Regions from separate parts of the Brevibacillus sp. HB1.1 genome, predicted to be linked through region 1. Evidence: riboswitches for the same ligand, from Rfam matches in the RefSeq annotation. Region 1 holds a riboswitch; each other region holds the start of a gene.
The links. A riboswitch is a leader RNA that binds a small molecule or an ion and turns the genes downstream of it on or off. The one in region 1 is predicted to bind S-adenosylmethionine.
Positions count from the first base shown of each region.

Region 2: linked by a shared signal. The riboswitch ahead of HPY27_RS18055 (2,3-diketo-5-methylthiopentyl-1-phosphate enolase) and the one ahead of HPY27_RS03855 (aminotransferase class I/II-fold pyridoxal phosphate-dependent enzyme) in region 1 are both predicted to bind S-adenosylmethionine.
Region 3: linked by a shared signal. The riboswitch ahead of HPY27_RS14475 (MetQ/NlpA family ABC transporter substrate-binding protein) and the one ahead of HPY27_RS03855 (aminotransferase class I/II-fold pyridoxal phosphate-dependent enzyme) in region 1 are both predicted to bind S-adenosylmethionine.
Region 4: linked by a shared signal. The riboswitch ahead of metK (methionine adenosyltransferase) and the one ahead of HPY27_RS03855 (aminotransferase class I/II-fold pyridoxal phosphate-dependent enzyme) in region 1 are both predicted to bind S-adenosylmethionine.

Region 1 is NZ_JABMIV010000001.1:789,034-796,501, reverse strand. It holds gene typA (translational GTPase TypA) at 1-1,598, shown strand, start outside; gene HPY27_RS03885 (glutathione peroxidase) at 1,666-2,139, opposite strand; gene HPY27_RS03880 (YlaH-like family protein) at 2,371-2,697, shown strand; gene HPY27_RS03875 (hypothetical protein) at 2,708-2,983, shown strand; gene HPY27_RS03870 (hypothetical protein) at 3,174-4,553, shown strand; gene HPY27_RS03865 (DUF5665 domain-containing protein) at 4,563-4,904, opposite strand; gene HPY27_RS03860 (pyridoxamine 5'-phosphate oxidase family protein) at 5,042-5,500, shown strand; SAM riboswitch class I at 5,575-5,694, shown strand; gene HPY27_RS03855 (aminotransferase class I/II-fold pyridoxal phosphate-dependent enzyme) at 5,789-6,952, shown strand; gene HPY27_RS03850 (trans-sulfuration enzyme family protein) at 6,949-7,468, shown strand, end outside.
Region 2 is NZ_JABMIV010000006.1:315,539-323,006, reverse strand. It holds gene HPY27_RS18085 (spore germination protein) at 1-301, shown strand, start outside; gene HPY27_RS18080 (GerAB/ArcD/ProY family transporter) at 301-1,401, shown strand; gene HPY27_RS18075 (Ger(x)C family spore germination protein) at 1,398-2,513, shown strand; gene HPY27_RS18070 (1,2-dihydroxy-3-keto-5-methylthiopentene dioxygenase) at 2,566-3,078, opposite strand; gene HPY27_RS18065 (methylthioribulose 1-phosphate dehydratase) at 3,092-3,748, opposite strand; gene HPY27_RS18060 (2-hydroxy-3-keto-5-methylthiopentenyl-1-phosphate phosphatase) at 3,752-4,420, opposite strand; gene HPY27_RS18055 (2,3-diketo-5-methylthiopentyl-1-phosphate enolase) at 4,417-5,631, opposite strand; SAM riboswitch class I at 5,718-5,894, opposite strand; gene HPY27_RS18050 (sigma factor) at 6,025-6,276, shown strand; gene HPY27_RS30620 (anti sigma factor C-terminal domain-containing protein) at 6,228-6,332, shown strand; SAM riboswitch class I at 6,474-6,619, shown strand; gene mtnK (S-methyl-5-thioribose kinase) at 6,755-7,468, shown strand, end outside.
Region 3 is NZ_JABMIV010000004.1:418,654-426,121, reverse strand. It holds gene HPY27_RS14485 (methionine ABC transporter permease) at 1-626, opposite strand, end outside; gene HPY27_RS14480 (methionine ABC transporter ATP-binding protein) at 626-1,663, opposite strand; gene HPY27_RS14475 (MetQ/NlpA family ABC transporter substrate-binding protein) at 1,706-2,536, opposite strand; SAM riboswitch class I at 2,639-2,741, opposite strand; gene HPY27_RS14470 (hypothetical protein) at 2,962-3,318, shown strand; gene HPY27_RS14465 (ABC transporter substrate-binding protein) at 3,516-4,589, shown strand; gene HPY27_RS14460 (nucleoside hydrolase) at 4,777-5,706, shown strand; gene HPY27_RS14455 (ABC transporter permease) at 5,733-6,554, shown strand; gene HPY27_RS14450 (ABC transporter permease) at 6,560-7,348, shown strand; gene HPY27_RS14445 (ABC transporter ATP-binding protein) at 7,364-7,468, shown strand, end outside.
Region 4 is NZ_JABMIV010000004.1:88,130-95,597, forward strand. It holds gene HPY27_RS13025 (polysaccharide deacetylase family protein) at 1-730, opposite strand, end outside; gene metK (methionine adenosyltransferase) at 881-2,086, opposite strand; SAM riboswitch class I at 2,219-2,320, opposite strand; gene HPY27_RS13035 (S8 family peptidase) at 2,382-4,958, opposite strand; gene HPY27_RS13040 (SLAP domain-containing protein) at 5,139-6,134, opposite strand; gene HPY27_RS13045 (SLAP domain-containing protein) at 6,175-7,137, opposite strand; gene HPY27_RS13050 (accessory Sec system S-layer assembly protein) at 7,231-7,468, opposite strand, start outside.

The sequences.
Region 1 (7,468 bases):
TCGGTGGCGAGGTTGAGCGTATCATGAGCATGGTGGATGGCGTTCTGTTGATCGTCGACGCCTTCGAAGGCTGTATGCCACAAACACGCTTTGTATTGAAAAAAGCGCTGGAAGCAAAAGTTACCCCTATCGTTGTCGTGAACAAAGTAGACCGCGACAATGCACGTCCTCAAGAAGTTATCAACGAAGTGTACGACCTGTTCATTGATCTGGATGCGACGGAAGACCAGCTGGAATTCCCAATCGTATATGCTTCCGGTCTGCAAGGGATTGCAGGACTTGAGCCAGATAAGCTGGAAGGCGACCTTCGCCCACTGTTTGACACCATCGTAGAGCATATGCCTGCTCCTGACGCAGACGAATCTGCTCCGCTCCAAATGCAAGTAACCATGCTGGATTACAACGACTTTTTGGGTCGTATCGGGATTGGCCGCATCTATCGCGGTACTATGAATTTGAATGAAATGGTATCCGTCACTACGCGCGAAGGCGAAGTGAAAAAAGCGCGGATTCAAAAGCTGTTCGGTTTCTCCGGTCTGCAACGTGTTGAGCAAAAAACAGCAAGAGCGGGAGATATCGTAGCGATTTCTGGTATTGATGATATTAACGTAGGGGAAACGGTTTGCCACGTTGATCATCCTGAGGCATTGCCACTCTTGAAAATTGACGAGCCTACCCTGCAAATGACATTCCTCGTGAACAACAGCCCGTTTGCTGGTCGCGAAGGTAAGCACGTGACTTCCCGCAAGCTGCGTGATCGTCTGATGTCTGAGCTGGAGACAGATGTATCTCTGCGTGTAGATGAAACAGATTCGCCAGATGCGTATGTGGTTTCTGGACGTGGTGAATTACACTTGTCCATCTTGGTAGAGAACATGCGTCGTGAAGGCTTTGAGCTGGGTGTGTCCAAGCCTGAGGTTATCATTCGTATGATCGATGGACAAAAAATGGAACCGGCTGAGCTGTTGATCATTGATGTACCTGAGGAATACACAGGGCCGGTTATGGAGACATTGGGTCAACGTAAAGCCGAGATGGTTAACATGATCAACAACGGCTTCGGACAAGTTCGTCTGGAATTCATTATTCCATCCCGTGGTTTGATCGGATATCGTACAGAGTTCTTGACGATTACACGCGGTTACGGTATTCTCAACCACTCTTTTGACAGCTATCGTCCACTTGTACCAGGAGCGGTAGGAGGACGTCACGCAGGGGTACTTATTTCCCACGAGACAGGAACAGCTACCACGTACGGCTTGATGTCCGTAGAGGATCGCGGAACGATGTTCATTCACCCAGGTACAGAAGTATACGAGGGCATGATCGTGGGCGAGCATAACCGTGACAACGATCTTGTTGTTAACGTATGTAAAGAAAAGCATGCGACCAACGTACGTTCTGCGACCAAGGATGAGACTGTCAAAATGAAGGCTCCTCGCATGTTGTCTTTGGAAGAGGCATTGGAATATCTGAACGACGATGAGCTGTGCGAAGTAACACCTCAATCCGTTCGTCTGCGCAAAAAATATCTGAACAAATCAGATCGTGAGCGCTATGAGAAGCAAAGACGCTATGAAGCACAACCGCAAGCGTAAGATAGAAAAGAAAAGAACGCCACTTGATCCTGTTTGGGATGAAGTGGCGTTTTTGTTTGGGCTGTCCTTACAACAGACTTTCAATAGCAGCGATGAGCTCTTCAGGTTGAGTACGAGCACTGATGCGTTTTACAACCTGACCGTCTTTATCCACGAGGAATTTGGCGAAGTTCCATTCGATATCTGGATTTTCTTCGCTCGGGGCATGTTCCTTCAAGTACTGATACAACGGGTGAGTATCAGGACCATTGACATCGATCTTTGCAAACAGCGGGAACGTCACGCCGTAATTTCGATCGCAGAACGTTGCGATTTCTTCTTCTGTTCCTGGCTCTTGTCCAGCGAACTGGTTGCAAGGGAAGCCGAGAACAACGAGACCTTTATCCTGATAACGCTCGTACAGCTCCTGTAGCCCTTTGTATTGAGGAGTAAGGCCGCATTGGCTGGCGACGTTTACGATTAGCAGGACATGCCCTTTGAAGGCAGCTAACGTCTTTTCTTCTTCGGAAATGGTTTTGACGGCAATATCATACAAGCTCATCTTATTCCCACCTTTTTCTACTGACATATCTTCATCATAGCATGTACGGCGAAATTCATGCCAGCAACATGGAAGAGCCTACCGTTTTTTGACACAGAATCCACCACCTGATAAAGTAAGAAAGATAGCGTTTTCCTAAGAAAAAAGGAGTGACTATTCGTTTCATTCCGCCTATGAGGTGGCATGTGAAGCGGTAGGAGTTTCACCGCTTGAAGACAGGAGAGATAAGTGATGGACTGGATACAAATCGCATCAACCTATGTGCCAACGAATCCAGATCAGCTCACCGCATATGACAGCTTTCGCATATGGGCTGATAAATATCGAGCTTGGATTTTGTTTGTGGAATTAATTATCGTCTATTATCTTGGCTTTGCTACCCGTATCCGTATGCCTATTTTGAAAAACGTGCTCTTGTACATCCTTTTGTTTGCTGGAGCTCTCATTTTCGCTATTTTGGATGTGCAGCTTCCTGTGAAAAGTGCAATGTTCGTAGCGATTGCGATTCTCGTGATTGTAAAGGTACGGATCAAGCCGGAGCAAACTGGGCGAAAGTGAGGAGAACCGAGTGAAGCGTGAAGATGCACTTTTTAACTGGCTCCAAATTCAAGTGGTTGCCGATGCGCGACCAGAAGACCGCTCTGCTTTGGATACAGCTGCTTTTTTCTTGCAATTGCTGCAAGAGGATCATCAAATGAGCGATATCGGCTATCGTCAGGAAGGCAGCTGGTACGTGCTATTTGGGAACGCTGATTCACAGTCCTTGGAAGTGCGATACCCTGCTGAATCAGTCGAAGCTTTATTGGCCGCGATTGAAGGCGAACCCAAGTACAACTGCAACTAAAGGGACAAAGACTCCCCTCCACTTGCCGAAATGATTCGGAAGTTGGGTGGAGTTTTTTTGTATCAAGCGCTTTTTGTAGGTAATAAGACGCGGTTTCTTGGAGGATGCAACTTTTGAAAATGATTTCCCGTCAATATTCATGCCCCAAGCAACCAGGGGGATTTTGCCAGACTAGAAGGGGGAACTACCATTGAAAAAGTACATGACCAAGCCCGTATTAGCAGTGGTGACAGCTGCAGGTATTCTTGGCTGTTTGACGCCAATTTTTGCCGATGCAAGCTCGATTGCTAGTCCAAGTGCCACAAAGGTAGTCATGAATGACGAAGGGAAACAAGTAACGCGCTACAATCTGAAAGAACTTGCCCAAAATGATCCAACCACGTTGAACATGCTCTTGAAGAATCAAGCGGATCACTTGTACATCATTGTAGAAGAAATCAACTTGAATACGAAACTGCAAACCTATATGGAAGAAAACAAAGCGGAGTGGGAGCGTATTTACAACGAGTACTACGGCGATATTTGGCTGGAAGTGCGCTTGACAGACAATGATGAAGAAATCGTGAGCGTAAATGCCAAGACTGAAAATAACAAGGTGTACATAAAGGGGATTGTGACTTCGGATGTCACCAAGGTGGTTGTGAAAAAGCCGAATTCCGACATTATTGAAGTCGTTCCGACCAAGGAGCACTCTTTTACGGTCAGCTTTGAAGCTCCAGATGCATCCTATGAACCGTATGTAACTGTGAGTGCCTATGAAGGCAGCAAGCTGGTCGATAGCGAAAAAGTAAAGATCGTACCAAAAGCAGAAGAAGATAAGGAAATGATCATCCATACCATGTCTGTATTGGATGCGAAGAAAAAGGAATTAAAAGTAAAAGGAATTGTCAAGCAAGGGGCAGACAAAGTAACTGTCACCTATAATGGCGTGAAAAAAGACGCAAACGTGAAGAAGCTGTGGGACGGCGTAGGCAGCTTCACAGTTTCAGTAAAGGATGTACAAGCAGCAAAAGATCAAAAAGCCTTGATCGAGATTTACGAGGATGGCAAGAAGGTTGATTCCGAATCCGTTCAGGTAGAAATCGTTAACGCTCCTGACAAGGATCAAGCGACCGTATATGCCATTAAGGCGACTGCTGTAAACAATCCTGCCGCCAAGTCCATTCAAGTGAAGGGGACAGTAAGCGGCTGGAATAAAAAGGACGACACTGAATTGTACGTGATCGCTCCTGACGGGAAGAAAAAAGAGATTAAACCAAATGACAAAGGCGAGTTTTCGCTGACATTGTCGTACAAGAATCATTCCTTTAGTGCCAAAACCATTCAATTCGCATTGTATGAAGATGATAAGCTGGTTAAGAAAGCTGACGTTGCATTAAGCACAAAAGTCATTGTCGAGCCTGTGAAGCCAACAGATGAGGATAAAGACGATGAGGATGACAAAAAGAAAAAAGAAAAAGGGAAGCAGAAAGATAAGCATCCCAACGGCAACGCGTATGGCTATTGGAAAAAGCACGACAAACATCATGATGACGATGAAGATGACGATCGTGACGACGACAGAGACTAGTCTCTAGCGTTAAGGCCGCTGCTTGTAAGTCTCGACGTACTCCACCAATTGTCTGATGTAATCCCCCAGAATAGGGATGGAAAGAAATTGCGTCAAGAGGGAGCCGAGGAAAGCCAAAACGATAGCAGTACCAATCGTCAACCCCAGACCCCGGGCAAGACCTGCGAGGAAATTGATCCAGAGCAGCTTGCGCGGGGCTGTGTAATTTTGGATCACATCTGCTAGTCGGATATCTTCCAGGAACATCGCAATTTTATGCATCCGCTCATTTACCTTCCGAACTTCCTGAAGCTCTTCAAGGACTTGATCAATTTGCTGCATGAGGCGGTCTGTAGGCGACAAGCTGTCCATCCCCTTCCATCATTCGGTATCGTTATTACCAGTCTAGGGAAAAAGACAACCAGAATCAAGGTGAAGAGGAAACGTTTGCCTATCAGCTAGGCGAAGGGTAAAATGAACGTACAAAACGTTTGTTAGGAGGCTTTGAAATGGCTGAAACTGTTTCCCAATCTCTTTCTGAAGATTTATTCAAGCTCTTGCAAAAGGAGCGTTTTGTTACCTTGGGCACAGTAGACCATGAGTCAGGAGCACCATCGCTCAGCTCCTTGTCCTGGACGTATGCTGTCACCGCCGATACGATTCGTTTTGCCGTGGATAATCGCTCACGTATTTTGGCTAATATTGCGAAGGAACCGCAAGTTGTCTTGCATTTGATCGGTGCCGGCTCGTCTTTCGCCATTAATGGTCGTGCTTCTGTCAAAACAGACCGACTGGAAGGCGTTCCGCTCAAGCTGGCCATGGCAGAAATCAAAATTGAGGCTGTTCGTGATATTATGTTTTACGGTTCCCGTATTTCCGTAGAACCACAATATGAAAAGACGTATGACAAAAACGCGGCAGCGAAGCTGGACAATCAAGTGATGACCGCCTTGAAAGATGCAAATTAACGGGTGGAAATAAATTGTTGACAAGAATCCTGCCGATCCTTTAGTATTAGGGTCAATCAAATTGAATAGCAATCTTCTTATCCAGAGCGGCGGAGGGACTGGCCCGATGATGCCCGGCAACCAATCACCTGTATTTTAACAGGGAGATAATGGTGCTAATTCCTGCAGAGTTATCAAACTCTGAAAGATGAGAAGGATTTGCTTACGGTGACGTAAACAAAGCCTTCTTTCAGAGGAAAGAGGGCTTTTTTGATGCCCTCGTACACTATTGGAGGGAGAGAAACAGACATGAATTTGGAAACGAAATTGATTCAGGCGGGAGTAGGCAGAGATGAAAAAACAGGGGCGGTGAGCTTTCCTGTTTACTATGCAACGGCTTATCGCCATCCGGCCTTGGGCCAGAGCACTGGATACGATTATACACGCACAGCTAATCCTACTCGCACTATTTTGGAGGAGACCATCGCTGAAGCGGAATCAGGAGATGCAGGTTTCGCTTGCGCCTCAGGAATGGCTGCTGTTCATACCGTCATGGGCTTGTTTTCCCAAGGGGATCATCTGATCGTTTCACTCGATCTGTACGGGGGAACCTATCGATTGTTCGAGCAAGTGCTCTCTCGCTATGGTCTGACGTTTTCGTATGTGGATTTGCGTGACATTGGTGCACTCAAAAATGCGATTCGCCCTGAGACAAAGGCGATCTTCGTCGAGACACCAACCAATCCGCTCATGCAGATTACCGATATTCGAGCAGTAACGCAATTGGCGAAACAGCACGGGCTCCTTACGATTGTAGACAACACATTCTTAACCCCGTATTGTCAACGCTCACTAGAGCTTGGTGCAGATATCGTCTTACATAGTGCAACCAAGTATTTGGCAGGACATAACGATGTGCTGGCTGGACTCATCGTAACAAAAGGGGAAGAGTTGTCGGAAAAAATCCGGTTTTTGCACAATTCAATCGGTGCTGTACTTGGACCACAAGATTGCTGGCTTCTCGTTCGCGGGATGAAAACATTGGCATTGCGGATGGAGCGTCATCAATCCAATGCCTTGATTGTAGCGAAAAAGCTGCGTGAGCATCCGGCAGTGGCGGAGGTATTTTATCCAGGTCTACCAGAGCATCCGGGGCATGAGATACAGGTGAATCAAGCGACTGGGCATAGTGGGATGGTATCGTTCCGCGTACGCGATGTAGAGCAGGTGGGATTGTTCCTGCAAAATCTGCAAATCGTGTCCTTTGCGGAAAGTCTGGGTGGTGTCGAGTCATTGTGTACGTATCCGGCAACGCAGACTCACGCCGATATCCCGCAAGAAGTCAGAGAGCATGTCGGTGTTTGTGATCGATTGTTGCGACTGTCGGTTGGCATCGAGCATCCAGATGATGTCGTAGCCGATTTGTTTCAGGCATTGAATGCTAGTTTGGTCGTAGGGGGGAGTGTACGATGAATTTTGCAACCAAGATCCTCCACGGTTCGACTTGCATTGACCCGTTCACAGGTGCGTCGTCGGTTCCGATTTATCAAGCTTCGACGTTTCATCAGGCTGATATCGATCAGCCAGGTACATTCGATTATGCCAGGTCAGGGAATCCGACCAGGCAGGCTTTGGAGGAAGCCATTGCGTCTCTGGAGGGAGGCGCACGCGGTTTCGCGTTCTCATCTGGCATGGCTGCCATATCCAGCGTTTTCATGTTGTTTTCAGCTGGAGACCATGTTGTAGTGGCGGAAGATGTATACGGTGGCACGTTTCGGTTTTTGACCAAGGTATTATCGAGAATGGGCATCTCCGTTACGTTCGTGGATGCAACAAATACTGATTCCGTTCGTGCGGCCATTACATCGGCAACGAAAGGGGTTTACCTGGAGACCCCCTCCAATCCTACCTTAAAGGTGACAGATATTGCAGCGGTTTCTCGTATCGCGAAGGAGCACGGCTTGCTCGTCATTGTCGATAATACGTTCC
Region 2 (7,468 bases), on a different contig from region 1:
TATTATCCCGAACTATGATATGGCCTCGGCAGTTAGGCTAATGCGATTTTTGATGATGATACTTGCTGCGATGTTTGGGTTCGTTGGAATTATAGTGGGATTAATGACACTGATTGGCCATTTGATTACGCTGGAATCATTAGGTGTTCCTTATGGAAGCCCTCTTGCCCCTGTGCGTTTCGGAGATTGGAAAGATTTGTTTATCCGCCTGCCACTATGGAAAATGAAAGATCGTCCCCTGTCAGCCCACACGATTGAGGAGCAAAGGCAGGGGAATAATCGGCCAAGGGAGGACGGGTGATGAAAAAGTATACATACAACCAATTGAGCGTCCTCCAGTACATTCTCCTCATTCATGGGGCACAAGTAGGGATCGGAGTATTGACGATTCCCAGAGAATTGGCGGAGAAGGCGAGCACCGATGGATGGATATCGCTTGTGATTGGATGGCTTGGGGCAACGCTAGTCAGTCTTGTCATCACGAACATGATGAAGCAGTACCCGGAGAAGACGATTATCGATATATTTCCATTGATCCTGGGCAAGTGGCTCGGTCGTGTCGCTATTGCTTTGATGTCCATTTATTGCGGGATAGCGGCGTTCGTTTTGATGATAAATGCCACGGGAATCATTAATGTGTGGCTCCTGTCTCAGACACCAGCCTATGTCGTCGTATTCCTTTTTGCTCTGCCGACCTATCTTATTATCCAGGGAGGGGTTCGTGCGATTGGAAGGTACGCCGAGCTCGTGTTCTATCTTACACTTTGGATACCTTTTGTTCTCACGACGGCTTATCGAGAAGTTCAGTGGTTAAACCTGCTGCCAGTAATCAAGGATGGCTGGCACCCAATATGGGAAGCGAGCAAATCCACGGTACTCTCTTTTCTTGGATTTGAATTTGGTTATTTCGCCTACCCTTTTTTGCAAAAAAAACAATATGCGTCTCTCGGCATTGTCATTGCGAATACATTGACGATGCTTGTGTATATATCTGTCATCATCGTTTGCTTTGCTTATTTTAGCCCCGATGAAATCACGGAGTATACATGGCCTACGCTCAATCTATGGAAAGCCATCGAGTTCCGTTTTTTGGAACGTGTCGATATTCTATTTCTCTCTAGTTATTTGTTTATATTGTCAACAACTGCAACGCCGTACATCTATTTTTGTGTCTTTTCATCCAGTCAGTTATTTGGCATGAAGGATCACCGCAAGCATTTGCGTCTGTTCCTTCTTTTGGTTCCAGTGGCGGTATGGTTATATACGCCATCCTTTATCGATCTGAAGAAAGCGTCACAAATTTGGAGCTATACAGGATTGTTCTTTGCTTATGCGCTTCCGTTACTAGCTTGGGGACCGATCAGGCTATCGAAACGAGCAGAAGGTGGGAAAAAAGCATGAGGGTATTTCAGATTCTGTTATGTAGCTTCCTGGTAATCATGTTGGCAGGATGCAAGGACCAGATCAATTTGGAGGATACCACTTTATCGCTGATGGTCGGAATTGATTTGAACGAAAAAAACGAGCTTCTCTATTATATCTCAAGCCCTGTGTTCAGTCGGGAAGCAAAGGAAAAATCTGAGCAATACGGTATCCGGTCATCTACGATTAGAGAGGCGAGAATGGGCTTTGATGAGCGAGTGACAGGCTTGACCCAACCAGGCAAAATTCAGGTGCTTGTAATGGGGAAAAAACTGCTGGCTCACCCGGACTGGTTTCGGTTGCTAGATGTCGTTTTTCGGGATGCAAAGTTTAGTGTCAACGCCCGCATGGCTGTACATGATGGTCCAGTGAATGAGTTGTTTGATTTTAAACCAAAGGACAAGCCTCGTCTGTCCATTCATGTTACAAAGCTGATAGACACAGCCAATAGCAGAAATCTGACGGTAAAGACGAGGGCGCAGGAGCTCCATCGGCAAATGTTTGAAAAAGGGATGACGCCTACCCTGACTGAGTTGAAGAAAGAAAAGAAGGCGGTAAAGGTAATGGGGACGGCTTTGTTAAAAGAAAATGGAACGTACGCAGGCTCGATAGAACCGCGGGATACCATTCTTTTGCAAACGCTGCTCCATGAAAAACAAGGGGAACTGTCCGTCACCATCCCGATTAAAGAGCCGAACGAACACAATCAAATTGTGAAAGACAGGATCAGTTTTTTTATCAAGGGCGTCCAAAAAAAAGTGAAAACATCCTATCAGAACGGTCGGTTTCATTTTGACGTTCATTTCAAATTGCGAGTGTCCATATCGGAGCGAATGTTTCCGTACGACATGAAAAAGGACTACAAAAAGATGGAGCGAATGATCAGTGACGAGTTACAGAAGGATTACACGAAGTTAATCAAGAAATGCCAGGAAATCGGTGTAGACCCATTTGGGTTTGGTCTCTATGCGCGTGCCTATGAATATAAGGAATACAAAAAGGTAGAGGATGATTGGACGAAAGCCTTTTCCAATGCCACTGTTGAAATCAAGCCTGACGTATCGATTAAGGGAAATGGCGTCATAAAGTGAAGGGTGAAAGACAAAACCCCCTGGCAATCAGTAAATGCCAAGGGGTTCGTTATTAATAGATTGCTTCCCAGCCTGCAGGAGTGACGAATAGGCGAATCGCTTTGATTTTGCGGTCGTCCATCAGGGTGAAGTAGTGGCGGTAGTTCGGCGGTACGGAGATCAGATCGCCTGGCTCCAGCTCGACGTCGAAGTAGCGATCATCTTTGCCTTTGATGGCGAAAATACCGTGACCATCGACGCAGAAGCGGCACTCATCGTCTGTGTGGTGATGCTCGCCCTTGAATTTCACCAACAGCTCGTCGAGGTTAGGCGTTTTGTCAGAGAGGACGATGATGTCCGCTGTCAAGTAACCGCGACGTTGGCTGATCGCATCGATTTCTGACTTGAAGGTGTCGAGAATCTCTTGTTTTTCCTCGTCTGTCGGGCTGTAGTTATCACGGTGCTTTGGATCAAGGCGATCCACGCCCCATTTTTCGTAAATGATCTCTTGGGTGTCCAGGAAGGAGACAACTTCCTCGGGTGCTGAGATGTACTCATTGTTGTCGTGAAAACGAATTTGTGCCATCGTTTATTCCTCCTTAATTGGTGGTTGTAGTGGACACGACTGCTTGGCGTAATTGCAGCCAGCGGGCGTGATACTCGAATAGGAATTCAAAAGCTTCCAGGTGGCGCTTGGCCTCGAAGTCATTGCCGCCCCACGTGTAGATACCGTGGTTACGGATGAGTACACCGGGAACTTCTGGTGTGATCACTTTTTCAATTTCGTTAGCCAAGGTCGGAATATCGGCAAAGTTCTCAACAATCGGAACAGTAATACGCGCGTTTTCTTCCCAGATTCCGAGTCCTTTGATCAGCTCTTGTCCTTGAATGGAGAAAGCGCGTTGTCCAAAGTACAGCTCGGAAATGAGATTATTCCATACGGTATGGACGTGGAAGCAAGCCCCAGCCTTCGGGAACGTTTTGTAGACGACGGCGTGGATGAGCGTTTCCGCGGATGGCTTGAGAGCAGTTTCATCCACCGGACGCGAGTCTTGATCTACGACCAGATAATCTTCGGGAGACAGCTTGGTTTTGTCTTTGCCGCTTGCCGTTACGGCAAATTGCAAGGGATCGTTTTGTATTTTAATAGAGAGATTGCCGCTGGTGCCGGGAAACCAGTCCCGGCGGGCAAATGTCAGCTTGGCGTCATCCAGACGGCGAAAGGCATCCAGACGTTGTTCGAGTGTTGCAGTCATGAATTAGACGACCTCCTGTTGGACTTGCTGTAAAATGCGAATCACATCGTGGAATGTGGCGAACTTGCTATGCGACAATTGCAGCTCTTCCGCCTTGTCAGCGAGGAAGTGACGGGCAATCACATAGTCAGCGATTTTGGCTCCAGCCAAATCAGTGATGGAGTCGCCAATGACGATGCGGAAATGGGTTGCTGGATCGTAGCGGCGGATGATGGTCGTCTTGCACATGCCGCAGCCGTTCGTGCAATGCTCATCGCAAGCGTTGGGCCACGTAATGGTGATGCGCTCTCCGCTGAAATCACTGCCATTGCAGTAGATCGGTACATCGGTAAGATCGAAGGGTGCCAGGATAGGCTCCAGGAAAAAGTCGATGCCGCCACTCGTGATCAACAGCTCAATGCCTTCTTCGCGGCAATAGCTCACGAATTCAGCAAATCCCGGGCGAATCGTCGCTTCTTGGACAATGAAATCGATAATGTCCTGGCGCAAGGAGGAGGGCAAGAGTTGAAACAGCTTGCCTACCCCTTCTTGAACGCTTATTTTTTGCGAAAGGATTTGCTCCGTCAAGGCTTCCCACTCAGGGGGAGCAAACTTGCGGACAATCGCTACAATGTTGTCTTTTTCGGTAATCGTTCCGTCGAAATCGCAGAACAGGACGAGCTTCTTGCTCATCGTGCACCACCCCACTTTTCCAAGGCGATCGCCAGTTCTTGCGATTCTGCGGCAGCCTCTTCCAGTGTTCGGCCTGCGGTGACAGCCTCAATCGCGGCGACGAATGCTTTCGCTCCTGCGGTTGCTCCACCGGGATGACCGTGGATTCCACCACCTGCATTGACAATTTGATCCAGACCGAAGTCTTGATAAAGCTGTGGAACCAGCCCAGGATGAATGCCGGCAGATGGAACCGGGAAGGAACGGCGTACACGATTCAGTGGGTCGGTCAAATGCTTGGCGAGCTGTAACGCTTCTGTCTTGTCCAAGGCGACGTTGCCATATGGAGATGGGAAGAGTACCAAATCTGCACCAGCTACGCGCATCAACGTTCCGAGCAGAAGCGGGGTGGCGATACCGTAGTCAGGTGATGGATAGTAAGCGCCTGCCAATGCTGGATGCGCCATGATCGGTACGTGTACATCGGGATCGGCTGCCAAACGGTGCAGGGCATCGAATCCAAAGGCCAGCACATTGAACAAGAGGCAGTCAGCACCTGCATCTACCGCACGTTTCGCTTTTTCGTTCAGCTCATGCACTGGTCCAGTCAGGTTGGCTGCATAAAGGACGGGCTTGCCTGTTTCGGCTTCTGTCTCCTGGGCGATTTGCTTGAACGCTTTGATCCGTTCGATAAAAGGAGCGCGGTCATCTGCAAAGAAGATTTCGTCATCTTTCACGAGATCGACTCCGCCCAAGGCTTGTGCCCGGAATTGCGTCTTCAGGTCATCGAAAGGAAGGCCCAGGCACGATTTGAAAATGCTCATCAAGAGCGGACGGTTATGTGCCCCTAAACGTTCGCGCAGACCATCAATGCCGAACTTCGGTCCAGGAAAAGCCTGAAGGAATGAGTCAGGGAAAACGATGTCGACGAGCTTAATTTTGCCATCCATCGACAGTTTGCCGAATATTCCGGTCAACAAGGATGGAATGTCTGCTGTAAAATTGCGGGTCGGATAGCTGACGGTAATCAAACCGCGTGTTTCTCCGTTTTCCAGTGTCGCAAGCGGTGTTGCACTCACGGCTTCACCAAGATACGGCGCTAGCTCAGCTTGCTTGGCAAGCGGCAGATCCGTCCAGGAACCGACTGTCATGCCGACAGCAATGGCTTGCGCTTTCTTGTTCAAGTCTTTTGCTTGTGTGAGATAGGTGACGAGGATACGTTGTTCACTCATGGTACGTCTCATCCTCCTTGAATGATTAAAAAAAGCCTCCCCATTGAGCGGGGAGGCGGTTGTCGACTATGAAAGCGTCTCGTCTCCTCTCATCTCTCGGGTCAGTAGCCGAAACAAGCCAAAGAGGCTCTATCTCGACTCTTATCCGTTGGAATTAGCACCGTTTCGCTATCCAAGGTACGCATCATCCGCGTACGATTCATGGTATAGCGCCGGTTGCCGGGCATCATAGGGCCAGTCCCTCAGCCAGCTCGCGATAAGAGTTATTCGTTTCCCCCATGATATGACGTTCATTGTCAGGAGTCAATCCTTGTTTTTGCAGAGAATGTGCAGCAGGTTAGAAGAAAAATGAGACGAAGGTGAAACTATTTGGCACTTCCTTCGTGGTAAGGGATGAAGGGGTGTGAACGGCTTGGGAAAGTAGGTCTGGAGGATGTGTACCGGCTGCATGTAAACGATATGTACCGCTATCTTTTCCGGCTGACACGAGATGAGAGGCTGGCAGAGGATCTGACACAGGAAACCTTTTGTCGCGCCTACTCTTCCTTGGACGACTACCGTGGGGAAAAAGTACGGTCTTGGCTGTTCAAAACGGAGTGCGAATCTACGGAGCCGTCCTCACCGGACCTACCAAAGAACTGCTGAAGCTCAAGGCCGAAAAGTCAATAACAGCAGCGTTTCTAGGCAAGATAGACTGGTGAAATTGGGAGCGACCTGCGGCATCGGGAACACAATACAGCTACTGATAGCAAGGTGCGAATTTTTGCACAAAAGGGTGTTGACATCGTGGAAGCGTTGGTTGTATGATTCAAACTAAATCAAAAACCGAATACGATTTGGATACCTTATCCAGAGAAGGTGGAGGGACTGGCCCGATGATACCCGGCAACCGACATGACGCCATTCAGACGCAAGGAAGCGACTGATTGACAGGCGACATGCACGGTGCTAATTCCTGCAGAAACAAAAGTAGTCTGGAAGATAAGGGGGACATCAACACGGTTCTTACACGTGACGACAGCGACCTCTTTTCTTCGGGAAAAGAGGTCTTTTTATTGCTCCAGGTACTCAAACAAAACAAGTAGAGATAGAGGGAAAATACGTAGAGGGGAGTTTTGGAATCATGGCATATCGCGCATTGACTGAACAGGAAGCAGTGGAGTACGTAAAAGGAATACCGGGTCTTTTTAGCGAAGGAGCAGAGCTGACCAGCCATGAAATCGGGGATGGCAATCTCAATCTGGTTTTTGACATTCAGGAGCTGGCAACCGGTAAGAGCGTCATTGTCAAACAAGCACTGCCTTTTGCCCGCGTCGTGGGAGAATCTTGGCCACTTACGATTGATCGGGCTCGTATCGAGAGCGAGGCACTCCGCATTCAGCACAAATACGTTCCAGACTTGGTGCCGCAGGTGTATCATTTCGATGGGGAACTTGCGTTGACTGTCATGGAAAACGTCGGGGACCACATCATCATGCGCAAAGGTCTGATCGAAGGAAAGCGGTACCCACTATTCGCGAAGCAAATTGGTCGTTTTCTCGCGCAAACCTTGTTCTTCACCTCCGATCTGGGCGCGCATCCGTACGATAAAAAAGCGCTAGTCGGAACATTCATAAATCCAGAATTATGCAAAATCACGGAAGATCTCGTCTTTACCGATCCGTATGAAAATGCGCCTACCAACGACTTCAACCCGTTGATTCGCCGGGAAGTCGAGGCGATCTGGAACAACAGGCCGCTGAAGCTGGAAATCGCCAAGCTGAAATACGATTTCCTTACGCGATCGGAAGCGCTGCTGCATGGTGACCTGCATACGGGAAGTATTTTCATCACGGAA
Region 3 (7,468 bases), on a different contig from region 1:
CCCAGCGATTGAATGAGCTGGACCAAGACGACGAGAATAACGACAGTAATGATCATGACTTCGATGTCCCATTGCTGATAGCCGTAGCGCAAGGCGAGATCGCCAAGCCCACCAGCACCGACTGCGCCCGCCATAGCCGTAGCGCCAATCAAGCCGATCGTCGCAATCGTCAGGCAGAGGACGATGCCAGGCCGTGCTTCGCGCAGCATGATGCGAAAAATTATCTGCGTCCGGGATGCGCCCATCGCTTGGTACGCTTCGATAACGCCACGATCGACGTCATGCAGGGCCGTTTCCATCAAGCGTGAGATGTAAGGCGACGTATAGACGATGAGCGGCACAATTGCTCCTTCAATCCCAATAGAAGTGCCCACGATCAACTCCGTAAAAGGAATGATCGCAACCATCAGGATAATAAAAGGCAGCGAGCGCACAATGTTGATGATCGTATTCAGGGTGTGATAGATGATTTTGTTCGGGAAAAGGTGATTCGCCTGTGTGATGACTAACAAAATCCCGAGCGGAATCCCGATTAATGTCGCAATGAATAATGAAAACCCAACCATGATGACGGTTTCTTGTAGGGATTGTCCGAATATCGGAATCATTTCAATCAAACGCTCCATTAACTCCGCACCTCCTCTGGTGACACAATATCTACGCGGTAGACGGATTCACGCAAGAAGCGAATGCCATCCTGAATGGCCTGGTCTTCACCAGAAATGTGCAAAAGCAAAATGCCGAGCGCCGTTCCCTTAATGGTCGTAATCGAGCCGTACAACAGATTGGTGCTAATCGGAAAACGTGCAGAGAGTGTTCCTAGAACAGGATCGAGAGCGGCATCCCCGCGAAAGGCAACGCGAACAATTTTGGAAACGGGTCCGGTTTCTTTTATCTTGGACAAAATCTCCTGTGGTACCTGATCGTCGAAAACCGTTTTGATAAAATTACGTGTCGTTTGCTCTTGCGGATTGCTGAAAACATTCAGAACAGAGCCTTGCTCGATGACGACACCGTTTTCCATGATGGCTACCTGGTCGCAGATTTTTTTAATGACCTGCATTTCATGCGTAATGAGCACGATGGTCAGGTTGAACTTTCGATTGATGTCGAGCAACAGCTCCAGAATCGATTCAGTCGTCTGCGGGTCGAGAGCAGAAGTCGCTTCGTCACAGAGCAGGATTTCCGGATCAGTCGCAAGTGCACGAGCGATACCCACCCGTTGCTTTTGTCCACCGGATAGCTGAGAAGGATAAGCGTTTGCTTTATCAGACAAGCCAACCAAGCCGAGAAGGTCTTCTACCTTGCGCTTAATGACATCTTTGGGGACGCGATTCATCCGCAAGATTTCCGCCACATTGTCAAAGACATTATAGGAAGAGAGCAGGTTGAAGTGTTGAAAAATAATCCCGATCTTTTTGCGAGCTTGCCGCAGCTCTTTTTCTTTGAGGGTCAGCATGTTGTGGCCATTGACGATCACAGAACCGCTGGTCGGCTTCTCCAACAGGTTGATGGTGCGGAGCAGGGTACTTTTTCCCGCTCCGCTAAAGCCGATAACCCCGTAGATTTGCCCTTTTTCTACCTGAAGGGATACGCCCTTCAATGCTTCTACCTGCTTGTTTCCTACTTGATACGACTTATGAATATCGGTTAGCTGTATCATAACGAGTTCTCCTTGTTGTTCTTGATGTTCCTGGCGTCGATCTTACCAGGACGGCAGTACAGCTCCTTCAAAACGTTCGTCGATGAATTTTTTCACTTCTTCCGAACGGTAAATGTCTACCAGTTTTTTGATAGCTGGGTTGTCTTTGTTGGTTTCGTTGACTGCCAAGATGTTCACGTATGGAGAGTCAGCCGTCTCAGCGAAGATCGCATCTTTTTTCGGGGAGTAGCCAGCTTCCATTGCGAAGTTCGTATTAATCGAAGCTACCTCTACGTTGCTCAACGAGCGTGCCAGGAAAGCAGCCTCCAGCTCTTTGAATTGCAAATTTTTTGGATTTTCCACGATGTCCAGTGGCGTTGCATTGTCGCCCACGCCATCTTTGAGCTTAATCAAGCCAGCTGCCTGATAGAGCAGCAGGGCGCGTGCTCGGTTGGTTGGGTCGTTTTGAATGCCGACAACGCCGCCTGCCTGGATGTCCTCGACTTTTTTATGCTTGGTGGAGTACAGGCCCATCGGGTACGTGACGGTTTTTCCGACCTCGACAATTTTTGTTTTATGATCTTGATTGAACTTCGCCAAGAACGGGATGGTCTGGAAGCTGTTTACATCGAGATTTCCTTTATCGAGAGCTTGATTCGGCTGTACGTAGTCGTTGAAAACGACGACTTCGACTTCAAGTCCTTTGCCTTTGGCGACTTCTTTCACTTTGTTGAGAATCTCTTCGTGCGGGCCGCCAGTGACGCCCACTTTGAGTGAGGTTTGTTCAGCAGAAGTGCCACCGTTAGCAGGAGCAGTTTCTTGTTTACCGCCGCAAGCCGTTACGAACGATGCAGCGAGCAGTAGTGTAGTGAGCAGTAGACCAGTCTTTTTCATGAAAATACCCCTTTTCTCTGGATGTAAGATGGAAAAGAAAAAAGCCTCTTCCGACAGAAGAGGCGAAAACTGCGAGTATGTAACCACACTGCAACAATACCTCTCTTATCTGTCGGAATAAATTCCGCTGGATTTGGCACCGTATCGTTTGCGATAGGTTGCCGAGGTGTCATAGGGCCAGTCCCTCAACCTCTCTTCATAAGAGAATGTGCTATGAAATTATCATTCCAAACATTGTTGTTAATTCTTATTTGGATAGTTGGATTATAACGACTGAATTTTTAGGTGTCAACTGTTTTTGCAAACGAATGACTTGGTGGAAAAATGTGAAATTGATCAAAATACGAATATTATATTGAAGAATTAAAAAATCATATGTATAATGAGAGCGAATGAACCCGATACCAGCTATCGCAGGTGATGACATGACTCTAGTGGACTCCAATGAAACCAGAAAAAAGCTGTCTGCCATCTATAATGAGATAGCAAAAGAGTTGTTCGGATTTGGAACGACTTTGCTCCGAGTCACGATTGAAAACCAGATGATTACGTTCCAAGCCAAGCATCGCCGCTCTCCGCGCTCACAAGCGTTGGAAGGAGAAGCGCCGGCCCTCAAGCTCGAAGTCGATTTTCGCATGTCCCTTCTTTATAAGAAGAGACTGAGAGAGCGACTGGAGGAAGAGATGGGGTTGCCGTTGGAAGCCGTGCTACGGGACTATGATGCGCCTACGCAGTGGGCGATCACGAATGTTATTTTAGCTGAATCAGAACTGAATACCTGACGCAATCGTTCGGATTTTCTCTTTTGATCTATCTTAAGGGGAGACCGTAGACTTTGCGTAAAAACGGGTGTCACTTCTCTTTGTTTACGAAGAAAAGTGCTCTTGTTTAGAATGATACGTTCTAATCAAGGGTACTTTTCTTTTTATTGTACCACCATATTTTGTCATCAAATGAACCCAACTGGAGGAGAATTACGATGAAAAAATTACTTGCTGGAATCCTGTCTTTTTCTATGATGTCACTGGCTCTCGCTGGCTGTGGCAGCAATGATCAACCACAAGCGGGTGGGGCTGGCGGCGAAGCCAAGGGTGAGCCACAAAAGCTGGTCATCTCCACATGGGGCTTCTCTGAAGACTTTTTCCGCAAAGAAGTATATGAGCCGTTTGAAAAAGAACATAACGTGAAAATCGTACTGGAAATCGGGAACAATGCAGAGCGCCTGAACAAAATTCGCCAAGGAAGCTCCGATGTAGACTTGATCTACCTCTCTGACTACTATGCACAGCAAGGGATTGAGAGTGGCGCATTTGAAAAAATCGACCGCAGCCGCATCCCGAATCTGGATCAAATCTATGATATTGCCAAAGCACCACTGGGCGAGGAGTACGGTCCAGCTTACACGATTGGCCAATTCGGGATTGCCTACAATCCAAAACTCGTGAAAACCGAGATCAAGGATTGGAAAGACTTGTGGAACCCAGAACTGGCAGGCAAGCTGACATTGCCAAGCATTACGTCCACAACTGGCCCAATGGTTCTCGACAGTGCTTCCCAGATAGCGGGCAGCAAGGAATTTAACGAGGATCAAGCCTTCGCGAAAATGAAAGAAGTTAACCAAGGTGTAGTGAAGTTCTACGACAAGACCTCCGAATACGTGAACATGTTTGGACAAGAAGAAATCGGCGTAGGACCGATCATGGAAATGTACTTCAAAGACATCAAAGCCGCTGTTCCGGAAGCTGTTTTCGTACAACCTGCAAGCGGCGGATATGCGGTCATGAATACGGTTAACATCGTAAAAGGCTCGAAAAACAAAGCACTCGCAGAAGACTTCATCAACTACCAGCTGAGCAAGGAAGTTCAGGAAAAAACAGCAAAAGCAAAAATCGATTCCCCTGTAAACAAAACGGTTCAACTGACAGAAGAAGAAGCAAAAGGCGTAACGTACGGGGAAGAAACCGTAAGCAAGCTGCGTATGATGGACATGAAATTCGTTAACGAGCACTCTAAAGCATGGATTGACCGTTGGAATCGTGAAATCACGCAATAACGAGCGATAGAAAAACAAGGGCGAGGGTATAGACAATTTCGGATATACCCTCGTTTTTCAACGTATAGGAATTTATAAAATAAATTCCGGAGCGCATGAAAACATTCCGCTAAAACGCGGTCGCTCCACGTTGAATAGGCCTCGATAGAAGTTTTCTTATGAGAAATGAACGTGAGGAGGACCACTCGTGCAAAAGATCATTCTTGACGTGGATACGGGCATTGATGATGCGCTTGGCATCATTCTCGCTGTGAAGAGCGGGCAATTCGATTTGGTGGGCATTACTACGGTGAATGGAAACGTGTCGCTGCGAAAAGCCACAGAAAACACGTGCAAAATTCTCGATTTCTTGCAAGTCGGCGAGCAAATCCCTGTCGTCTGTGGAGCATCTGAACCGTTGCTGCGGCCGTTGTTTTTCGAGCATGCCGTGCATGGGGAAGATGGCTTGGGCGGTGCTCTGGCAGGTGTTCCGGTTTACAAGGAGCCAACTGCTGGCTTTGCTCCTGATTTCATCGTGGAAAACGTACTCGCTCATTCCGGCGAGATTACGCTCATCATGACGGGACCGCTGACCAATTTGGCACTGGCGGTGAAAAAATGCCCGGAGCTTGTCCAACACGTCAAGGAAGTCATTTTCATGGGTGGAGTGGTCCGCGAGCACGGGAATGTGACGCCGGTTGCGGAGTATAACATGTACGTCGATCCAGAGGCGGCCAAGGTTGTGTTTCATGCCGGATTCCCACAATTGACGCTGGTTGGACTGGATGTGACGCGAAGAGTGCTGCTGAACGAGGAGCATATTCGTGAGCTAGGAGATACACCGATGGGCGAGTACGTAAGACAGAGTACGTCTGACTACCTCCATCGTTATTTTCAACGAAATGGCATCTATGCGTGCGCCATGCATGATCCATTGGCTGTCGCAGTCGCACTCGATCCGAAGCTGGTGGCGACCAAGAAGCTGTATGTAGATATCGAAACGAGAAGTGAGCTGTGTGATGGGCAAACGGTTTGCGACTTTCAAAACCGCCTACAAAAAGAACCGAACATAAACGTCTGTCTGGACGTAGATGCAGATGCGTTCTTTGCGCGTTTTATCGGCGCATTGAAAGCCTGACGATACCGTGAACAGGAGTTAATCAGATGAGAAAAACGGGTCTTTATTTATTACTGTTGCCGGGTGTGCTGTTTTTGACGCTGTTCATGGTCATTCCGATTGTGATGACGATTGCGTCCACCTTTTATCAAGATGGTAGCTTTACGATTCAAGGCTATCTCCAATTTCTTACCGACGCGTACTTCCTGAAAATTATGCTGACGACGCTGCAGGTCAGTCTGGTCACGACGATTGCGTGTGTCCTGATCGGTTTCCCTGCTGCGTACTACATTTCCAAGCTAGGCCCACGCAAAAAGGGCATCCTGCTGGCATTGGCGATTTTTCCTTTGCTGACCAGCTCTGTCGTGCGGTCGTTCTCTTGGATGATTATTCTCGGAAAAAAGGGCTTATTGAACAGCTCGCTGCTTGCAATCGGGCTCATCGATAAGCCGTTGGAAATATTGTATACGCCGACTGCGATGATGATTGGTTTGATTCATCTGTTCCTGCCGCTGATTATTATTACGCTGGTAGGGGTGATGGAAAACATCGACCCAGATTTGCTGAAGGCGGCGGAGAGCTTGGGTGCTTCCAAGTTGACTGCCTTCTGGAAGGTCATTGTGCCACTTAGTGTACCGGGACTCATCATTGGTAGCATTCTGGTGTTTGTCGGAAGCTTGACCGCCTACACCACGCCGGCCCTGCTAGGTGGAAAACAGCGGGTCATCTCCACGTTTTTGTATCAAAATGCGATTACGCTTAATGATTGGCATTTGGCATCCGTCATTGCCACGATCATGATTGTCATTACATTTGTCGTCATTTATTTCATGAACAAGCTGGCGACGAAATTAAATCCGAAGGGGTAGAAACTATGCAGGAGAAAAATCGCGGGATGGCCCTGTTTACCTCTCTCGTCTTTCTGTTTTTGCTAGGGCCGCTCATTATCATTTCTTTTACGTCGTTTGAGCCGGGGAGCGTCTTGAAGTTTCCGCCGGAGGGCTTTTCCTGGCGGTGGTACGAAAACATTTTTAATGTAGAAATGTTCATGACGACATTCAAGACGTCGATGTTCGTTTCCTTGCTCGGAAATCTTTTGGCGCTCTTATTGGGGATTCCGGCAGCTTATGCGCTCAGTCGCTTTGATTTTCGCGGCAAGGGCATTTTGAATGGCATTTTCATCTCACCTGTCCTGATTCCGGGTATTGTGATGGGCTTTGCCATGCTGAAATACGTCATTGTCGTGTACAATTTGCCGATTTATGCGGGACTTCTCGTCGGTCATACGGTGCTGATGCTTCCGTTTATCATTCGCGTCATTGCATCATCCTTGTCCAACTTTGACTTCGCCATTGAAGAAGCGGCTTTAAGCCTTGGGGCAGGTCGTCTCGAAACCTTTTTCAAAGTCGTCTTGCCGAATATTCGCTCCGGAATTATTGCTGCGATTCTGATCGCTTTTCTGGAGTCGTTCAACAACGTAGATATCTCTGTTTTCATGACAGGACCAGGAGTAAGCACGCTGCCGATCCAGATGCTGACGTACGTAGAAAACAACTTCGATCCAACGATCGCCGCTATTTCCGTGCTGCTCATGATTCTTACGGCTATTCTCATGTTCATCATTGAACGTCTGATGGGGCTTTCCTACTTTACAAAACGATAACGGAGGCATCAACTCATGGCATTGCTCACGCTGGATAACGTATCGGTTGCCTATGACAATCAATATATTTTGCAAAACTTCAATCTCAATATCGAAAAAGGACAGCTCATCTCTTTGCTC
Region 4 (7,468 bases), on a different contig from region 1:
GGTCCCTGTACTCTTTTTCTTCCTCTAAACGCTGCAAGTCTTTCAGATAGACCGGAGCTGTTTCTGGGCCAAGATCGCCCCACTTATTTCGTTCTTCCTCTTCATGCAGACTGTACGTATGGGAACCGATTGTAACCAGCCCCGAATGAATCATTTCGTTAACCTGTTGACGCGTAAGTGGTGGCGTCATATTCTCCCGTTTTCGATCAGCTACATCTCTTAAGCGCCCCGCAATCGCGAAGTTCACTGAAGGGTAGCCGTATGTACGTAAGATCGGAAATGCTTCTGTGTAGTAACTCTCATACCCATCGTCAAACGTAATCAAAACAGCATTCTCAGTCGGTAAGGTACCCGTCTCCATAAATCGCAGGAACTCATCCAACGAAATCGGATTCAGGTCGTTATCATGCAAAAATTTCATGTGTCGGGCAAATTGATCAGGAGCTATGACATACCGCTGATTCGATTGATCCGTGACATGATGGTACGTCAAAACCACAACCTGATTGTTATACCACTTTTTCGTTTGAACCGCTGCTTCTTCAATTAGTGTGACGTTTGGCTCAGCATTTTTTGTCTCACTTATGCTTATAGACGTATCCACTTGGGGAAAAGGTTGCACTTCTTGTTTATTCTTTTTTTCCAGAAAAGATTCGCCTAACAACCCAATAGCCACTGCAAAAAACAAAAAAGTAAGAAACACGATCAGGAAGAGCCTTCTGTTCGGCAAAAAAACCCCTCCTCTACTTCCTCACTAGGAGATTCGACACAGTCCTACAAATTCCTGTGCAACAATTGGCCCAATAATTGGATGACTTTGCTCCTAAAATGAAAAAGAGCCCAGTAGCAACACCAGGCTCTTTTTATGTCATTCATGATATTACAGTTGAGCAGCCTCTTGCTTCAGGATTTCTGCCTTGTCTGTTTGCTCCCAAGGAACATTCAGGTCATTGCGTCCGAAGTGGCCATATGCAGCTGTTTGTTTGTAGATAGGACGACGCAGGTCGAGCTGCTTGATGATACCAGCAGGACGCAGGTCGAAGTGTTTGCGAACCAATTTCACCAGAGCTTCTTCGGAAATCGTACCTGTGCCGAATGTATCTACTGCAATAGAAACTGGTTGCGCTACACCAATTGCGTAAGCAACTTGTACTTCGCATTTGTCTGCGAGGCCAGCAGCCACGATGTTTTTCGCTACATAACGAGCTGCGTATGCACCGGAACGGTCAACTTTTGTCGGATCTTTACCGGAGAACGCACCGCCGCCATGACGAGCATAACCGCCGTAAGTATCTACGATGATTTTGCGGCCAGTCAAGCCAGCATCCCCTTGTGGTCCGCCAATTACGAAACGGCCAGTTGGGTTGATGAAGTATTTGGTTTCAGCGTCCAACAGTTCAGCTGGAACAACTGGTTTGATTACGTGTTCAACCAGATCTTGCTTGATTTGCTCCAGAGTTGTTTCAGGAGCATGTTGGGTAGAAATAACGATTGTATCGATACGAACTGGTTTGTCGCCATCGTACTCAACGGTTACTTGTGTTTTTCCGTCAGGACGGAGGTAAGCAAGTGTTCCGTTTTTACGTACTTCAGTCAGACGACGAGCCAATTGGTGGGACATGCTGATTGGAAGTGGCATCAGCTCAGGTGTTTCATTGCAAGCAAAACCAAACATCAAACCTTGGTCACCAGCACCAATTGCTTCGATCTCAGCGTCAGTCATTTTGCCTTCGCGTGCTTCCAATGCTTGGTCTACACCAAGTGCAATGTCAGCGGACTGCTCGCCAATTGCAGTAATAACACCGCAAGTGTCAGCGTCAAAACCGAATTTCGCACGGTCATAACCGATTTCACGAATGGTTTCACGAACGAGCTTTTGGATATCTACATAAGTGTTTGTAGTGATTTCTCCTGCTACGAGAACCAAACCAGTAGTTACGGAAGTTTCGCAAGCTACGCGAGCGTTTGGATCTTTGGACAGGATCGCATCCAAGATGGAGTCGGAAATTTGGTCACAAATTTTATCCGGATGTCCTTCGGTTACAGATTCGGATGTAAACAGACGACGACCTTTTTGCAAAGCCATGAGAAAATACCTCCTTTGACCTCATACAAATAGTGTGGTAGCCGAGTCAGGATTTTATCTACGTAAACGCAAATAAAAAACCCTTTCCATTTTTAGGAGGAAAAGGTTTGAGCGTTTTTTGCTTCCTTCATCCTCTTATCGGCCAGAACAGATGTCCGTTCTGCTGGTTAGCACCGCTCTAGATCGGTTGCCGGGCTTCATAGGGCCAGTCCCTCCGCCTGCTCTGGATAAGAGTATCCATTACGGATAATAGAATAATTGTTTTTTTCAGAGATGTCAATAGGAAAAATTTTACTTATATTTGATAGGCCTTGGAAAGTACCACTACTACCTCTGCGCGAGTTGCCCTTCCATTCGGTTTAAAGGAAGAACCGTAACCACTGAGCCAATTTCTAGATGTCAAAGCCTCAATGGCAGGAGAAGCCCAATGACTCGTTGGCACATCCTGATAATTCGAGGTACCACGGTTATACATTAAAACATCACGTGCCCGCGCGATCATGACCGCCATCTCTGCACGCGATATCGGCTGATCCGGCTTCATTTCATTCTTCGGGTACCCTTTCAAAATTCCTAATTGATAGGCTACACCTAGGTTGTGATACGCCCAGTGCCGCTTTTTCATATCCCGGAAGGTCGTGTTTCCTGTATAGGTAGTCGCTACCTTGGAACCGGTCGCACGCATCGATTTAAGCAGCATCGTCGCAAACTCTGCACGGGTCACTGCCTGATTCGGCTTGAACGAAGCATCATTGAATCCATTTACAATATCGCGAGAGCTAAGTCTGACGATCTCTGAGCGCGCCCAGTGGTCCGAAATATCGCGATAGCCCGCTATCAATTTCTGCTGCGTCACCGTGAGTCGGTACGAATCATATTTGAACGAAGTACCACTATTGAGACGTACATAGTATTTTCCTGGCTGCAAGCGCAAACCGATAACTTCATTCCCACTATTGGAAAGCTCGGCTACCTCGTTCGTCGAAGCAAGCGCATAGTTCATGTTTCGATCGCTGTAGAGTGCGAAACGAAAGCCACTATCCACAGGAATATACGGCGCTCGGAATGTCACATATGATTCGCTATTGACAGTAAATTGGAACCAGTCGGGATCAGCTGCTGTCGGAATTGTTCCTGACATCACTGTCCCACCGCTTAACGGAGACGCTTTTTGATAGGTATCATTCGGCTCATTGAAATCTTTTTTAACTGGCGTGTACCCCAAATCCAGCTGGTATTCGCCATTGACTGCATTCCGCGAATACTCGCTCACACGGATGTAATATTTACCCGGGGACACCTCTTTACTGACCCGCTCTGTCGGATTGTCCCTTGTCCCATTATCGTATAGAGGATCCCAGACTACTGCTTTTTGACCAGGTGCTTGTTTGCCAAGACCCAGCAACAGATCCACTCTCTTGTTGTCAGGGCTTACAGTGACATCTAAATGCCCGTACTCGCGAACATAGTAAGAGAACCAATCCTGATCGCCTTCATCATGAAAATTGCCTGTTACACTGATTTGGTTCCCTACAAGCGGTCTGGCCGTTTCTTGTGTATCGTTCGGTTCATTTCGGTCAGGGTTGATCGTAAATTTACTCGTCAACACGTAGTTAAAAGCATTGTTGACGCCTCCATTGCGCATTAAGCGGATGTTCATACTTCCTGCCTTGACCGGGACCGTTATCGTATCGCCATTCCCGAAGTACTGTGTAATCGGTTGACGATTCTCAGGGTAAAAGGTAGCAGCCACCGCCGAAGAAATACCCGATGTTACTGTAGCCGTAAAGCTGACCTTTCCATCGTAAGGGATGTCCATCTTCAGCCAATCTACGGTATCTTTTGGACCCAAATTGCCGCGTATTTGTGACTCAATCGGAAACGCCTTCGCTTTGGAAGGAGAATCATTCGGTTCTAAAAAGTCGTAAGAAAGTGCCGTTTTCACTGCTTTGTTGACATCTAACAAGCCGTATCCAGTCTTCCGATCCCATCCTTTCTCCCCCAAGTCAGTAGCCGTTTGATAAAGCAATTGCCTCACATCAAACGGACTGAGATTAGGGTGCCGAGCGAGAATGAGCGCAGCTGCGCCAGCTACTTGCGGTGCCGCTGCTGAAGTACCACTAAACGAGCCGTATTTTCCCCCTAGCTTCGTCGTGTATACGTTCAACCCAGGAGCCACCAAATTCAGTTCCGGCCCCGTATTTGCCTGAGACAAGACTTCATTGTTACTCCTCACAGCCCCTACCGCTACGACTGTTGGATAGGCAGCTGGATACGCCACACGGCTACTTTCATTACCACTTGCTGCAACCAAAACGGCTCCACTTCTCTCCGCTCGTTGTACAGCAGCTGCCAACGACTTGGAGTAAGCCATACTGCTAAAGGACATCACAATAACTTTGGCACCACGATCCAAAGCTACATTGATACCTTTTGCAATCAGTTCTTCATCCGATGACGCCTTGCTATTCAAGATTTTAATCGGTAAAATCTTGGCATTCCAAAGAACACCTGAAACACCGATATTATTATTTCCACTAGCAGCAAGAACACCGGCTACTTCTGTGCCGTGCCCGTTGTCATCCTGTGCTGACTTCCCAGCATTGACGAGATTCACACCAGGTAAAAGGTTGCCCTTTAAATCAGGGTGTTTATAATCTGCCCCAGTATCCAATACAGCAATAATAATCTGCTCATTGCTATTTACCGTTGGCCAAGCTTTATCTGCTTTAATTTGACTTAGATGTAGCTGGTTGGTCAAATAGTAGTCATTGGATGCCGGAGGTGCTGCTGCGAAGACTGATTGGTTGTTTGCCATAATGAGCGTGACCATTAATGTAACAGTCACTGACATGTTCACTGATCTTTTCATGTAAAACAGTCCTTCCTTCTCTCCCCTGCAAAAGTAGCAGTCTAAAAGGAATTCAGGTATTTGTAATCTGGTCTTTAGCATAGCGGATGAAAAGGGGGACATGCAACCCTCATCCTCCAATATTTGGGACATTCTCACAGAAGAAAACCCTTTTCACCATCGGCAAAAAGGGTTTTCTCCTTACTGTAACAAACCTTTATTGTCTTCTACTTCAGGTGCTACCTGAGCTTTTTCTTTTTTTCGTTGTTGCGCTTTCGGAATAAAGGCAGTCAGTTCCGCAATATTTACCGCTTCTTTTTTAAAGGAAGAGGAAGGAATATCGAACGCCCACACGCGATGGCTATTCGCTTCTACCTTCATGTTTTCCAACGTGAAGTGTACGCGTGCTACCGTATCGCCAGCCTTATCATGAACAATAATTGGCACTTCGGTAAACTCCAGACGCTTTCCTAATCCGTTACGGAAAGCAACGATAACTTTCAAGCCGTTATCTTCACCAGGCTTGATATCGAGGACTTGCAAATCTACTTCGCCCTCTGCAATGGGGTTCTTCTCTTCAGCCTGTTGCAAATACTGCTCCGACTCATCTGCACTCAGACCCCAGTTATAATTTTGGTTATCCTCTACTCCGTGCTTTTTAGGCTTGATAAAAGTCAGCATCAGGGGTATTTCTTTTTCAGGGATACGGTCGAACTCATCCCAGCGGAACATAAATTCCATCGGGCGACTGGACATTTCTCCTACTGGTCCTGAGGCAATCAGGTCAAACGTTTTTTTCGCGACCTCTTCTCCGTCCTCCGTAACCAAAGTCAACGGAAGCTTTTGTAGCAAAACACTGCGGTCTGTTGCATTGCGAATGTAGACAAGAACCAGATAACCATCATTGGTAACCTGCGTAAAGAACGGAATAATACCGACTTCGTTACGAACAACCGGAGGCATTTCATCATGCGCGTATTGCAATAGCTCCTGCTCAGCGTCATCCAATTGATTTTCCCAAGGACCATTCATCACCAAAAACAGTTCCTTCGAGTCCACACGGTTCGCAGATTGTTGCGGATTATCCAGTCCAGATACACCCAGATAAAACTCTCTATGAAGATTCTCATGAATATCTTCGCGTACTTGCTCCAAGCTCTCTTTGGAACCAAACCAATTTTCCAATAACCAACTCATATAGCAACCTCCTCTTTCCCATCCCTAAAAAATGTGCGATCTACTCTACAGAAAGCGCCCATCTTTTCAGGTCGGCATCAGGCTTTTTCACAAATTTAGGTGGGAATACAATCAGCCACGGACGGCTGTTTCCAGGCTTTACACGAATGGAGCTTGCATCCAGAGAACCTGTCGCAACTACATCTCCATCCGAATCCGAAATCGTAAATTTGAGTTTTTCCGGACGGTAATCATGGTTGAGACCATTTCGGAAAAGCATGGCTACTACCAGGTTCCCTTCCTCGGTCTTTCGGATGTCAAAACCCGTTACTTCCACCGTATTAATAGGAACTAACGGCAAAGACTGTGTCAATGCTTCCAGACGATCCTTTTGACGATCAGTCATGCGCTTCTCCATTTCAGGATCAAGCTCCAGTGTACGAGGCCAAACATGTGAATTTCTACCAGCCTTCATTACCACTTTCCAACGGCTAAAGGTGAAATTGTCATGCAAATAGCTTTCTTCCGGGAACAAAACCTCCCATGGACGGCTGGAATGCGGTGGAATAGCCTCCATATCTGACAAATCCACTCTCATCCGCGCAAAAGGCTTGTCGTCCAGATAAATCGCTAATCCTACGTTTTTAATACGCACAGGTTTATTTGTGGCGTTGCGGAAAAACATAGCGACAGTCATTCCGTTTGGCTGTGGAATCATACTGAAACCTGTTACGCTAATCATGCCTGGTACCATCTCAGGCAATTCTGCTTGCAAAAAGCGGAGGGTATACTTTTTCTCCGAATCCAGCTCACTTTCCCATATCGGGCTCAACGATAGCTCAGTTCGAATTTTCTCAGCCTTCGTAGCAGACTTTTCTGGTCCACCATTGCTATCCATTTCGACTTCGTTGCTAGTCATGGAAGCTAAATCAATTGTCGACTCTTCCTGAATCTCCTTTTTCAGATCCTCCAGGGAGCGCTTCTGTTGATCTTTACCTAACAAATTCTTCATAAAAGAAAACATATGATACCTCCTCACACGTCCGGGCACGAACGAAGCTTCTCTTATCATCATAAACTTTTTAGACTAGCCCATGCAAATTGGCCACTCAAAAAATCAAGCTCCTTGGGGTACGCTCACTTTCCAACGCGACAAATCTGGTGCTTCCTTTAGGATGCTTGACGGCGGAAAAATAAACACCCATGGCTTGCTGGTATTTGCATTTACAGTCAAGCCGTCCAGTTCAAATAAGCCTTCTGCCACTTTATCTCCACTGGCATCAAACAGCGCCAACGGCAATTTTTCCAGGGAAAGGGTCTGCTGCGCAGAACCATTGCGTATCAGAAGCATGACA